DNA from 3 places in the Paenibacillus sp. Soil724D2 genome. Region 3 is predicted to be linked to each of the others. Evidence: riboswitches for the same ligand, from Rfam matches in the RefSeq annotation. Region 3 holds a riboswitch; each other region holds the start of a gene.
What was found. A riboswitch is a leader RNA that binds a small molecule or an ion and turns the genes downstream of it on or off. The one in region 3 is predicted to bind cyclic di-GMP.
Positions count from the first base shown of each region.

Region 1: it holds a riboswitch for cyclic di-GMP, as region 3 does, so the genes downstream of both, ASG85_RS00475 (C40 family peptidase) here and ASG85_RS15975 (stalk domain-containing protein) in region 3, are expected to answer to the same signal.
Region 2: it holds a riboswitch for cyclic di-GMP, as region 3 does, so the genes downstream of both, ASG85_RS20995 (transglutaminase-like domain-containing protein) here and ASG85_RS15975 (stalk domain-containing protein) in region 3, are expected to answer to the same signal.

Region 1 is NZ_LMRY01000001.1:98,564-102,855, reverse strand. It holds gene ASG85_RS00485 (thiamine pyrophosphate-dependent enzyme) at 1-1,777, shown strand, start outside; gene ASG85_RS00480 (hypothetical protein) at 1,848-2,141, shown strand; cyclic di-GMP riboswitch class I at 2,260-2,347, shown strand; gene ASG85_RS00475 (C40 family peptidase) at 2,512-3,465, shown strand; gene ASG85_RS00470 (ribonuclease H-like YkuK family protein) at 3,572-4,165, shown strand.
Region 2 is NZ_LMRY01000024.1:41,056-45,347, reverse strand. It holds gene ASG85_RS21000 (collagen binding domain-containing protein) at 1-1,367, opposite strand, end outside; gene ASG85_RS20995 (transglutaminase-like domain-containing protein) at 1,566-2,372, opposite strand; cyclic di-GMP riboswitch class I at 2,386-2,473, opposite strand; gene ASG85_RS20990 (class D sortase) at 2,553-3,257, opposite strand; gene spoIIE (stage II sporulation protein E) at 3,484-4,292, opposite strand, start outside.
Region 3 is NZ_LMRY01000015.1:3,482-7,773, forward strand. It holds gene ASG85_RS15965 (ArsR/SmtB family transcription factor) at 1-314, opposite strand, end outside; gene ASG85_RS15970 (3D domain-containing protein) at 759-1,448, shown strand; cyclic di-GMP riboswitch class I at 1,645-1,739, shown strand; gene ASG85_RS15975 (stalk domain-containing protein) at 1,811-4,292, shown strand, end outside.

The DNA of each region.
Region 1 (4,292 bases), on a different contig from region 3:
AGTATTGGTTGCTTCGGACGGTTATTTCACGTCCCACCAAAAACGTAGAGTACAAACGTTCGCGCATCGTGAGGATGTGCATGCTTTCGTCGGTGAGAAGCCACAGGGCTTCCCAGATACGCTAGATCGTAATAATCCGATTACCGTAGGTCCTTATATGAATGAGCCGGATTATATTAATAACTGCTACCAGCAGTCCATGGCCATGTATAACGCTGAAGGTGTTTATGACCGTATTCGGCAGGAATATGCTGAGTTGACAGGCCGTGATTATCCGATTCTTGAGCTATATCGGATGGAGGACGCGGAAGTCGCCGTGTTCTTGATGAATTCGGCTTCCGAAATCATCAAAGACGTCGTCGACCAGCTCCGCGAGAAGGGCATAAAGGCCGGATCGATCGCGCCGAATATCATCCGTCCATTCCCAGCAAAGCAGATCGCTGAAGCTTTGCAGCATGTGAAGGCGATCACCGTTGGCGATCGCGCGGATTCCTATGGCGGCCATGGCGGCAATATGGTCAACGAAATTAAAGCGGCGCTGTTCACACACGGGAACAGAGATACGCTTGTCATAAGCCGAATCTACGGCTTAGGTGGCAAGGACTTTTATGCCGAAGACGGGCATAATTTGTTCCAATTTGCCATTGACGCTGTACAAAGCGGCAAGGTTGAGGTTCCCTTCGATTACTATGGCCACACGCCAGGTGATCTTTCAAAAGCGCCGAAGCGGGTGTTGACGCCGATGAAGTATGAGGATTTGAAGACGGGACTCATCACGGTAACACCGGATGAGAACACGGGCAAGCTGAATGTACGTATCCCGCCTTTACGTGCATTGACGAAGAAACCAAAGCGTATTGCGCCGGGGCATGGCGCATGTCCAGGCTGCGGCATTTTCTCTGGCTTGGAGCTGTTTTTCAAGGGGATTGAAGGCGATATTGTCTCGATCTTCCATACAGGCTGTGCCATGGTTGTAACGACAGGTTATCCGTATTCGGCTCACAAAGCGACGTATATTCATAATCTGTTCCAGAACGGCGCAGCGACCCTCTCAGGGGTTGTGGAGATGTTCTGGGAGCGCAAGCGACGTGGCGAGCTCGACCATTTGGGTTTGAAGGACGATTTCACCTTCGTGATGATTACTGGTGACGGCGGGATGGATATTGGCATGGGACCGGCGATCGGAGCGGCTTTGCGCAATCATAAAATGATTATCCTCGAGTACGATAACGAGGGATACATGAATACAGGTGCGCAGTTGTCTTATTCGACGCCAATGGGTCATCGCACATCGACTTCGAACGTTGGGAAGCATCAGGGTGGTAAAGTGTTCCATCACAAGGATACAGCGCAAATTATGGCTGCTACCCATATTCCGTATGTATTTACGGGGTCGGAAGCGTATCCGCAGGATCTTGTAAAGAAAGCCGCGAAAGCACAATGGTACGCCCAAAATGAAGGATTGGTATATGGGAAAATTCTCATTGCCTGTCCACTCAACTGGTTGTCGGATGACCAGGAAGGCTCCAATATCGTCGGAGCTGCGGTAGATTCCTGCTTCTTCCCGCTCTATGAAGTAGAGCACGGAGTTACGTCCATCACGTATAACCCGGAGGATAAGAGCAAGAAGATTCCACTGTCGGATTGGCTCAAGACGATGGGGAAAACGAAGCATATGACGAAGCCTGAATATGAAGGTTCCCTGAAATCGTTCGAGACGGAAGTTGAACGCCGTTGGAATATGTTAAAAGCGAAGCATGAGAATGCTTATTTATAAGTCGTCATCATAAAAATGAAGGCACATTCACCATGATGGTGAACGTGCCTTTTTATCGGAGGAATGAAAGATGCCCTATGTACTGCAGCACAAAACATCGCAACAGATTTTCACATGTACACAAGTCAATCACTACGGTTTAGCCTATTATGGCGTTAAATTTTGGCCGGATTTAGAAGCGGCTGAGCAGCAGTATTCTGCTTTTCTACACAACGTTGGGGGAATGGAGACGGATACTTGGCATGTGACTGAGCTTGAGGAAGGGGAAATGAAGCTCTGCAATGTGAAGTTGAAAAATGACCCTAATTTGCAAGTGTTTTGGCCTCTTACACGAAAACCGGAAGTCCGTAAACCGGAAAAATAAACCATAGCGTCAATAGGTACGCAGCCACTATGATTTCGACAACAAACGCAACCTTTCGCCTATATTCGTGAAGGCCCCCTCAAACTATAATAAGGATGCGAATGAAAAAATTAACATCACAACGGAATGGCAAACCGAGCGAAAGCTTGGGACGCAAAGCTACAGGGGCTCTCGTGCCTAAAGCAGAGTGCTAGCCAGCTGTCGAATGCGATGGGACCCTTCTACAAGAAGAGGATGACCCAGTTGAGGCAAAAGGGTCATCCTTTTTACGATGAAGAGGAAGTGTCAGGTTCAAATTATCCATTTCGTCAGTACGGTTTTACGTAACTCAAATACAGCTAGAGTGATATAAACCTATGGAGGTATGACGATGAGAAAATGGACGATCGTCCTTGGTATGCTAGTTTTAGCGCTTACTTTTGTAGTCCCGGCAGCTATTCAGGCAGATGAGGGGATAACGACGAAGGCCCAAATTGTTTCGGGCGTAAGTTTCAGAGATCAAGCTAGTACTGCAAGTAATGTTATACGGTTATTGAAAACAAACGAAATTGTCACTGTCACCGACTATGTAACGACGAATTGGTATAAAATCAAGGATGCGCAGGGTGTAAGCGGTTATGTTTCGACGAATAGCAAATACATAAAAATAATTAGCAATGCGGAAATCATTTATGGCGTAAACTTTCGCACACTTCCAGCTTCCGATCCCGGCTCTAAGGTTATTCGGATGCTTAGTAAAGGGGAAGACGTCCTCGTTAAAGAAAAAGTCAACGATAGTTGGTACCAAATCCAAGATGCCAATGGAATTAGCGGTTATATAAGCACAAATAGTAAATACATAAGCACTGATTTCTCCGTCATCAAACCCAATCTGCCTCTCGCCGAAGAAATTGAAGCCGTTATTGCAGCTGGCAAAGTTTACTTAGGCACTCCTTATGAATTTGGTTCGGAACGCAACGATACCACGACCTTCGATTGCTCGGATTTCATTCAAACGATGTTCTGGGATGCTCTACGATTATCCGTTCCTAGCGATTCACAAGCACAAGGCAACTATGTTAAATCGTTAGGTCCTGTTAGTAAGGACTGGACAAGTTTGAAACGTGGGGATCTGATGTTCTTCAGCAGCTACAAAGGGAGTAAAGCATCAGATTATGATAATGTGAACGTTCTTACAGAACCGATCACGCATGTTGGACTATATTTAGGAAATGGGAATATGCTGCATACGTATTCGATCGAATCCGGCGGTGTTCGTATGGATACGATCGCTGGAAAGCAATGGGAAAATCGATTTTTGTACGGCGGCCATGTTTTACGATAAGTGATGGTTCGATCAGAGGAACTTTGCCATATACTATAGATAGGGGCGGATGCAGCTTCAGCATCCGCTTCTTCCTCATTCTAAGAAGAAAGGAAGAACCTTATCTTTGAAACCTTTGACGACGACCCATCCACTGGAATTTCGGAACACAACGGAAAGAGGACTAAACCTAGATACCGTACACGAGCGTATTCTCCATTTCATGCGTCACGACCCCGTAGCAACCTACAAATTTATTATTGGTACGGATTGTCAGGTACACCAAGGTCATACGAAATTCATTACTGGTGTAGTTATCCAGCGGTTAGGAAAAGGAGCGTGGGCGTGTTATCGTCAAGTCATCGTTCATCGGGCCCTACATTCGATTAGAGAAAAACTTTCGATGGAAACTGCTCTGAGTGAAGAGATTGCGATGTATTTTGATGAGTCTAAGCGACAGGATATGGAAAACATCATTCTTCCACATCTGTATCAGGGTGCTTCCTTTGATATGTTTATTCATATTGATGCAGGTGACGATGAGAATAAGAACCGGACGGCTAAATTCGTCCAAGAGATGGTAAGGAGAGTGGAATCCGTCGGCATGGTTCCTGTTATTAAACCGGATTGTTATGTAGCTTCGGCTTATGCCAACCGTTTTTCGAAGAAGCCGTATCAGCCAATTTATGAGAATCATGAGGTCATCGATGGCATCCTATAAAAGTTATAGAAACCGTTAGTTCGATGTGGTCTCCTCGATCATAGGAACTGACGGTTTTGTTTGGTTGAGAAGGTATTGAAAAGAGGATTCCTCAGCTTCTTAGCGAAATAATGCTTCTACAAGGTTA
Region 2 (4,292 bases), on a different contig from region 3:
CCCTGTTCAACAGGCCGAGATGCTGAATCACTTTCTCCGCTGCCGGACGTAACGCTATTCGTTATGATCATATTTTTCAAAACTGGACTACTTGCCTTGGTCTGATAATTAATTTTATATGCCGATGAAATATTATGATTAAATTGCAGTTTAAATCCTTTCTTGCCAGCAGCTGCTTCCGTTGTAATGGTGTACTCCCCACTCGGCAATTCACTTCCCAGTGTCTCATTGCCACTTGGATTGAACGTTACTGGATAGATATGAAGGGATCCTGCAACTATTTCTTGTGTATCATTGAATAAATCTTTTAGGAATGCTGCTGATTGGGCAATAGTCCTTTCATTATAATTATATTTGATTCCCCAATTAATAATCTGCGTAATGGGACTATAGCTTTCCGCAATTTTATCCAAAGAGCTGCCACGCGTTACATGGACTGTCGCAGAGGTCTGAGCTGGGTTTTTATTACTTCCCCCGAAGGTTGCCGTATTCACAAAGGTTGCTTTGTCAAAATCGGTTATTGGCGTCGTATATTGAATGCGGTAAGCCGTGTGAATAGGAGATTCCGCGAATCGAATAGAAAGATCTGCTCCTGTTCTAGTTACTGTATACTTGCTGGCATCCACTAATGCTCCTTGTACGACAGTTCCATCTAAGTGAACCCCTAGATCATAGACTGCTACAGTAACTGGAACAGATAAACCCGGTGGGATAGGATCCGTCACCACTGCGTTCTGAACAGAATCCAGCGTCTTATTCACATCCACGGTCCAATGAATATCTTTCGAATTAAATCCAGAAGATACACCTCTTTTTTCAATTGTGGAAGTGACAGAAGGTTTAAGATGAAGAGTGAAAATCTGATCACCAGATTGAATCGGAATGGTAATCGTTACCGTCGTGCTTTCAGTAAGTTTACTTGTATCTAAATGTGTTCTGAACGTGAGCGTGCCATGTACATTGTCATGGCTTTCGATGTAGTTGTTAAAAGTGATCACCGCTTGATGACTAGCTTGATCAACATGGAAAGTTCCTATCTGGTCCTGCCCCATGACCAAAACACCAGGAATATCGTTGAATAGTAAAAATTGCTGCGGCAGTGTGAATGTATACGTATCACCACCTTTGTACCCATGACCGTTAGGCAGAGACCACGTATAGTCAAGCTGTATTGTGGAGTTTGGCTCGTAAACATTGCCGGTCACGACTTGACCTGCGCTGTCATATACAGCCATCGTCACGCTGTCAAGAATATTGTTTGAAATCGTGTTCGCACTGGCCTTAGTAATAAAGCCAATCCCGTAAATACTCTGCATAAAAATTAATAAAGTAATCAGCAACGCACTCGTCTTTTTCTTCAACATCATTTCATACCTCCATTCATGGATCAATTTTTTATAGAGATTATTTATGTGTGCTACCTCTTATGACTTTGAAACAAAATGTATCATTATCAATGATATATGATACAAGATGTATTGTAAATATTGGGATTTATTGTTTTTCAACATGGAAAGCACAAAAAAACCTGTTCTCAGTTATGAGATCAGGTTTCATCATTTCACTTAATATATTCTGGATATCTGATAATTAGAATCATTTTTTATGACATCTATCGTTTCACCGGCTTGTATATGAACAGCGTCATACGTCGTATCAATCGTCACCCATTCCTTACTTTCCTTCAGGAAGACTTGATTCCACGCATGATAAGTATCTGGCGCATGACTTTCATATCCCATAACCAGACGGGTTGGAATCCCCTCACTTCTTGCCATAGCCGCAAAAGTAGCTGCAAAGTCATAACAAATTCCCTTGGACTCTGCATAGACCGTATCCAGATTAGGTATATAACTATCTGCTACAGTTTGGGCCTTCTCGTAATCATACTGAAAATGCGTGGTGATATATCCATAAATGGCTCTTATTTTGTCGATATCTTTTTCTTTATCTCCAACTAATTGCTTAGCCTCAACGACCGCCTTCGATTCATCGTTCCAATCGATCAACGGAATGGACTGCAGAAATACGGCATTCTCGTCTTCCATTTCTAAATCGATTTGTTCTTGCGCTACAACTTTATATTTATTAGCCCCAATGGACTCACCTATCAGCACTTTATACTGGCCGTTTCCAAGCTGCAAAGGGTACTGATCCCCTTCTACGAAGGTGTAATCATATTTAACATTTTCTCTCATGATTCGCACGAGAACTTTGGAGTTCTTATCGTTTGAATAATGAACCGAGATAATCCCTTTATTCAGAGCATCTTTATCAATCACGGAAGGATTGGAAGCTGCAAATATCCCTTGCGGAGCAAGAGCAAACAGAAAAGTTGCCATGATCGTTCTTATAATTGGCTTTTTAAACACAAAAAAATCCCCTTTCGGTAACTGGCTGCCAACTTAGTTCGGCTAAGGAAGGCCCTTTAGTTTTGCGTCTCTAGTTTTCGCTAGATTTGCCTTTATCGGAGGAACGCACCGACTCCCTATAATCACTATAGTGCAATCTTAACATAGGCTTGTCTCTCTGAATAGACAAAATATTACATTTTATTCCTTCGACTGCACCATGATTCCCTTGATCGCAATACGATGAGTCGGATTTTCCATTGGATGGCAAGTTATTAGCGTAATCTCCCGATCTTTGCCGTTGCCCTTCAGCACCCAAACATCCTCTGGGAGGACATACTGTTTGTCCACTACTTTGTAGATATACGTTTTGCTCCCTGTATTCACTTCTATGAAATCCCCTTCGGTTACTTCATCTAATCTATTAAAATTTTTTCCGTAGGTCAGGTTTCGATGACCCGCAATGGCATAATTACCAACAGCGCCTGCTTTGCCTGTATTGGCTATGCTGGCGACGGAAATCTTCAAATTATTCACGGTTGCATCTGTTAGAATAGGGAGCTTCAGATCAATTTTATCGATAGTGAGGACACCCTCTATATTCTTCTGCGGCAATGTTACAGGCTTCGGTGTCGTTTTCACGGCCAAGGGGCTTGGTTGGCTGCTCAGCTGGCTGCTTGTCGGCAGAGATTCCACTGCTGCGGGACTGGAAGAAGGTACGACCAAGCCCGGATCTGCCTCCTCCTCGAGGACAGTGCCTGTTTGATCCATATCCTGCAGATTTTCCTGCCATTGTTTCAAAATTTTGTTCTGCTGATAGCTCTCATAACGATCGTTTAACGTTGGATAGAGAAAAATGATAATCCCAAGAACGATAAATAACAGAGATAGCTCTTTTCTAATCATCAGTGGTGCCACCTTTCTCTTGGTTCTCAATGACACTCCAGGGAAGCTTAGCATCAGCCAACCCAGACATATTAATAAGTTAAGCATGCTTCTAATTCTGAGCGCAACCTTTATTGAGCATTAATTTACTAGTTTCGAAATAGCATCACTCGCTATGCTCCTAAGGGAATAACGGCACATAAAAAGCCATAACAGCAAATGAGCTGTTATGGCTTCTATTCCTCCATTAGCTAACCGTCTTAGGACGCTCCATTCGCGTAATTCCTGGCCAGCGGAATGTAGCCCACTCAGGCTGCCTCTTCTCGACTCGTGCCACAACGACGGTCATATCATCTTGAATTTCGCCATGATGGTGGCGGAAAATTCTTTCTAATAAGCAGTCCGCAAAATCCTGCGGCATCGTCGTATCAATTTCCTGTATCATCCGCTTCATCCACATCTCTTTATTTACCGCATGTCCCGGTGCATCGTAGATCCCATCTGTCATCATGACAAGGATATCACCCGATTGGAGCGGAATCGAGACCAAATCAACATCTATCTCACTCAGGATGCCGACTGGCAGGTTATTCGCCGATATTGAAATCACTTCCGTTCCGCGCTTAATGAAGCTAGGGGTAGAGCCAATCTTCATGAACGTTGTGTTTGCACTGTACATGTCGATCAAGGCCATATCTACGGTCGCGTACATCTCATCCGAAGAGCGCAGCATCAACACCGAGTTCAGCGACTTGATCGCCAGCTTCTCGTCCATCCCTGACTGCAGCAGCTGCTGGAGGATGCTCAGAGCCGTCTGGCTCTCCGCACGCGCGCGCTCGCCGTTGCCCATGCCGTCGCTTAGCGCCACGGCATACTTGCCATTGCCCAGCTCCACCGTGGAGAAGCTGTCGCCCGAGAAGAGGTCGCCGCCTTTGGCTGCGCCGGCGACCCCGGTCTCAACCTCGTATTCCTTGGCGGAGCCGAATACGACCGTGCTGTAGCCCTCGCCGCGCTCATGCATTTCCTCGCGCATGACGGCGACGTTCTCGCCGATAA
Region 3 (4,292 bases):
TTTTCCTTCTCTAACATTTGCTGCAAATAATCGTCCAAGCGATCAAATCTCTCTTCCCACATGCGGCGGAAAGAGTCTAGCCATCCATCTAGCTCCTTGAGCGACTGAAACTGCAGCTTATAGATTCTTTTATTCGCAGACGGTTGTACCTCGACAAGTTCTGCATCACTAAGCACACGGAGATGCTTGGATACTTGCGGCTGCTGGAGCTCAAGCCGATCCGCTATTTCCCCGACGGTAAGGGGACCGTCACGCAAGAGCTCGACAATGTGCAAGCGGTTTGGCTCGGCAAGAGCACTGAAAGTCTTATTCATAGACATAATATACTCCAGATGGAATATTCCTGTCAAGGAATATTTGTGAACTACTGTATGTTGAAAAGCAAGAAAGACTGCCACACCGGCAGTCTCCTACTTTCACGTTTGTTAGTTTAAGCCAAGATTTGTTTTGTATACTACTGAGCATTCTTATTTCTTTATGGTTTGTTTTTTTTAGCGCTCTGTCCGCCTTGGTTTGCGTTGGTCCCCACATGTTTGTTGATCTGTCCTCCGCCTTCAACTCTTTGAATACGAATATTACCGTTGAAAATGGTGATATAGTAAATCAATAGACCGTTTTTACTAGGTTTATAAGATTTCATAAGAATTGTCCATTATGTCTATCAAATTGAAAAAAATATATACGAGACGTATATAAATCATAGAATTGGACGAATCTAGTAGCTATAACTCTATTATTTTTTAAGAGGAGGAGATACTATGTTTCGTAAAATTCTTTATGTTACTTTGACGCTTCCGTTGCTGCTTTGTTTGTGGCAGGTGCAACCCGCCTATTCGTACCCTGAAAGTGAAGATGGGGGGGAATTACCTCCTACGTATAGTATGGCAAGAAATGCAGCTCCTGTGGAAGAAGCCGCTCAAGCTGAGCTTGTTCAGCCAAGGACGCAATACCAAGTGGACCGCGGAGATACGCTGTTCAAAATTGCACGTGATTTTGGCGTATCCGTAGATGACCTTATCAATTCAAACAATATTCCAAATCCGAACCAGCTAACGATAGGTCAAAGTTTAACGATTCCGAAGAGTGAATCCGAGATTGGTTTACCAAATGGTCAAAAGAAAATTATCAAAAAAGTGTTGAACACAACCCTTACAGCTTATACGGCTGGCGTTGAATCAACAGGTAAAAAGGCATCCCATCCCATGTATGGCATCACATTTAGTGGTCTTAAAGCCAAAGAAGGACGCACGATCGCCGTGGATCCTGCAGTAATCCCTTTAGGTTCTACGGTGTTCATTGACGGCATCGGGATTCGTAAAGCGGAGGATATAGGTTCGGCTATTCGCGGTTCGAGAATTGATGTATTTATGAATGATTTGAGTGACGCTCAAGAATTCGGTGTAAAGAAGAATGTGAAAGTCTATTTGCTAGATAGAGAGAATATTTAAGTCAGAAATTTATCAGGGCAAAGGTCAACCGGGACATCCGGTTGGCCTTTTTTGTGTGATATCACACACTTTGTGCATGTATTTCCTCTTTTTTGTAGAAAAGTGTTGAAATTTGAAAAAACGTGGATTAATATGGAAAACAGTTGGTTCTAATTAACTAGTACGAATGAGTAAAAATACCTAATAACCAAGCAATAATGAACAAAGGCAAATCCATCGAAAGGTGGAGACGCAAAGCCACGGGTCTAAGCCATGAGTCATATCTCATGGGATGATAGCCGGGTTGCTCTATTGAGCTTGGTTTTTTTGTGTTATCTAACATGGAGATTGAGAAGGAGCGAGGGCATGTGGGGTTTATAAGAATGAAATTATGGGTGCTTATCTTGATGGTTGTCATTGGCGCAGGATCGTTAGGCTTGCTGCCAAAAAGCGCCTTCGCGGAGTTATTCACCTCAACGGACAAGCTTACCGAGTACACGCTACCTGAGTCTGAAGCGAAGATCACAGGCAATCAGATGGTGTACTTAGGCAAAGATAATCCTGGTTGGTGGCAGGTGTTCAGCCGCAATTTAGAGACCGGAGAGTTGAAGCAACTTACTGACACCAAGAAGTATAAGCAATACTTATCTGCAGGAGGAGGCTATGCCGTCTATTTGGAGGACCAAAAGCATGTTATGCTTGTCAATCTTCTAACCGGTGAAGTAACCAAGACTGAAATCTCTCCGTATTCCTATGATCAATTTGCCACTGATGGGAAATATGTTGTTTTCTACAAACCGATTGAAGGGATACTCAGGGTTTATAACTTAGAAACAAAAGTAACCTCAGAAATCGGAAAAGGCAGAAGGGCTCTAATTGAAAATGGTATTGTCGTCTATATTAGCGATAAGGGGAGCTTAGAACGCTATAACGCAATGGATGGATTGTCCAGGACATTGTACAAGCCAACAGAAGGTTATATCAGGAATGATAAGAAATTTGCATTTGACGGCAAAAACGTTATCTGGATGCATGCATTTACTTCCAAGCCAGATTATGAGACAAGGATGCTGAATGTCGAGGATATCGACACCGTACCAAAGGTTCTAAGCACCTTCAAGGAATTAGGAGATATTTTCTCGCAAGTATCCATTGGTACTAGTATAGCGGCATGGCCGGAGTTCAAAAATGGAGCTAACCATATTGTCGCTGCCGATCTTTCTTCAAGACAAACTGGCATTGTTGGAGACAATGAAGTCCTCATTGGCATCTATAACGACCAGCTTGTATTGAGAATGAAGGACGAAACCATCCAACTTCGCCGGCTCGAAAAGACAGGTGAAGGTCAGGTAGAAGACACGCTCGTTTCGGCTGTTCCTTATTTCTATAGTGTTCCTACTGGTATCAGGGGAAGTATTGGGAAATTGGGTAATATTAAAAAACTGTCTACACAGGACGATAGCGTAACCGTATACTCACCGAAAGACCCGGAATCTGATTTTTATGAAGCTGTCACAATTGACTTCAAGGATGATAAAGATTTAGCGCTTACCAAAGCACTTAAGCCTGGCCAAAAAATGGTCAGCTACCCGTGGGCTGTGTCCTATGAGTCGAGGGATGACGTCTTGAAGCTCTCGATGACCTATATGAAGGAAAGAGTTCCTGCAGGAGGTCTGAACAAACTGGGGATATATCGACTAGATTCCGGCTTGTGGACTTACATGGGCGCTCTGCTAGAGGAGAATAACACACGGTTATTTACGGACATTTCTCAGTCAGGTGTTTATGCTGTGCTTTACTTCGATGTTCCGAATGAGTTTGTTCGTGATTATTGGATACAGAAGCGAATTGAACTATTAAATGCAGATAAACCGATTCGTGTTTTCTTGGACGGAGAAGAAGTGGTCTTCCATCAGTCCCCTGTACTGAAGGATGGATCAACGACGGTTGAATTTAGACCTATTTTCGAAAAACTGGGTTTAGACATTGAATGGAACGACTCCAAACAAAGTGTAACAGGAACGAGTCAGGGTAAGTCGCTCTCCCTCATATTAGGACAGGATGAAGCGAACGTGAATGGCAGTACTACCTCAATGCCTACCGCTCCTTTTCTAAATCAGGGTTACACCTTCGTACCGCTGCGCTTTGTTGGCGAAGCAACGGGGCGCAAGGTGCTGTGGGATGCTAATCTGAAATCCGTTTATATCTACGATCCTGCAACTGAAGGAAAGCTGTACGGTGACAACGGCGCACTTCTATATGAAGGTCAAGTCAAGAATGGCCAAATGAACGGCAAAGGAAAGCTATACCGCGATAATGGCTCAGTTTGGTACGATGCCGTGTTCCATGATAATGAAGTCGTTGGACCAGGCGTCATCTATTTTTCAGGTAACCAATACGGTCGCGACCGAACAGGTGAAATTGCGATTGCGCAGAAGTTCGAGGACGGTCGTCAGACAGGCTATGTTATCAATATTGACGATAGTAGTTTCGTAGCTTACGAAGGTGAAACTAAATTAGGGGTTTTTCAAGGGAAAGGTAAGTTTTACATCGTAGATAAGCTTGTCTACGATGGCGAGTTTAAAGACAATTTGTATGACGGTTATGGCAAGTATTTTATAAATGGAATTCTTCGATACGAAGGCAATTGGGTTAAGAACATCCCTAATGGATACGGTAAGACTTATGAAAAATCTGAAGACAAGGTTTATCTCTATGAAGAGGGACAATATGCTGACGGAATGCTTAACGGGAAGGGAACTCAATATTATTCATCAGGTGCCAAATATTACGAAGGAAATTTCGTGAAAGGAGGTACGAGCAACGGCACCTACTATTACGAAGATGGAAAATCGTGGATAGAAC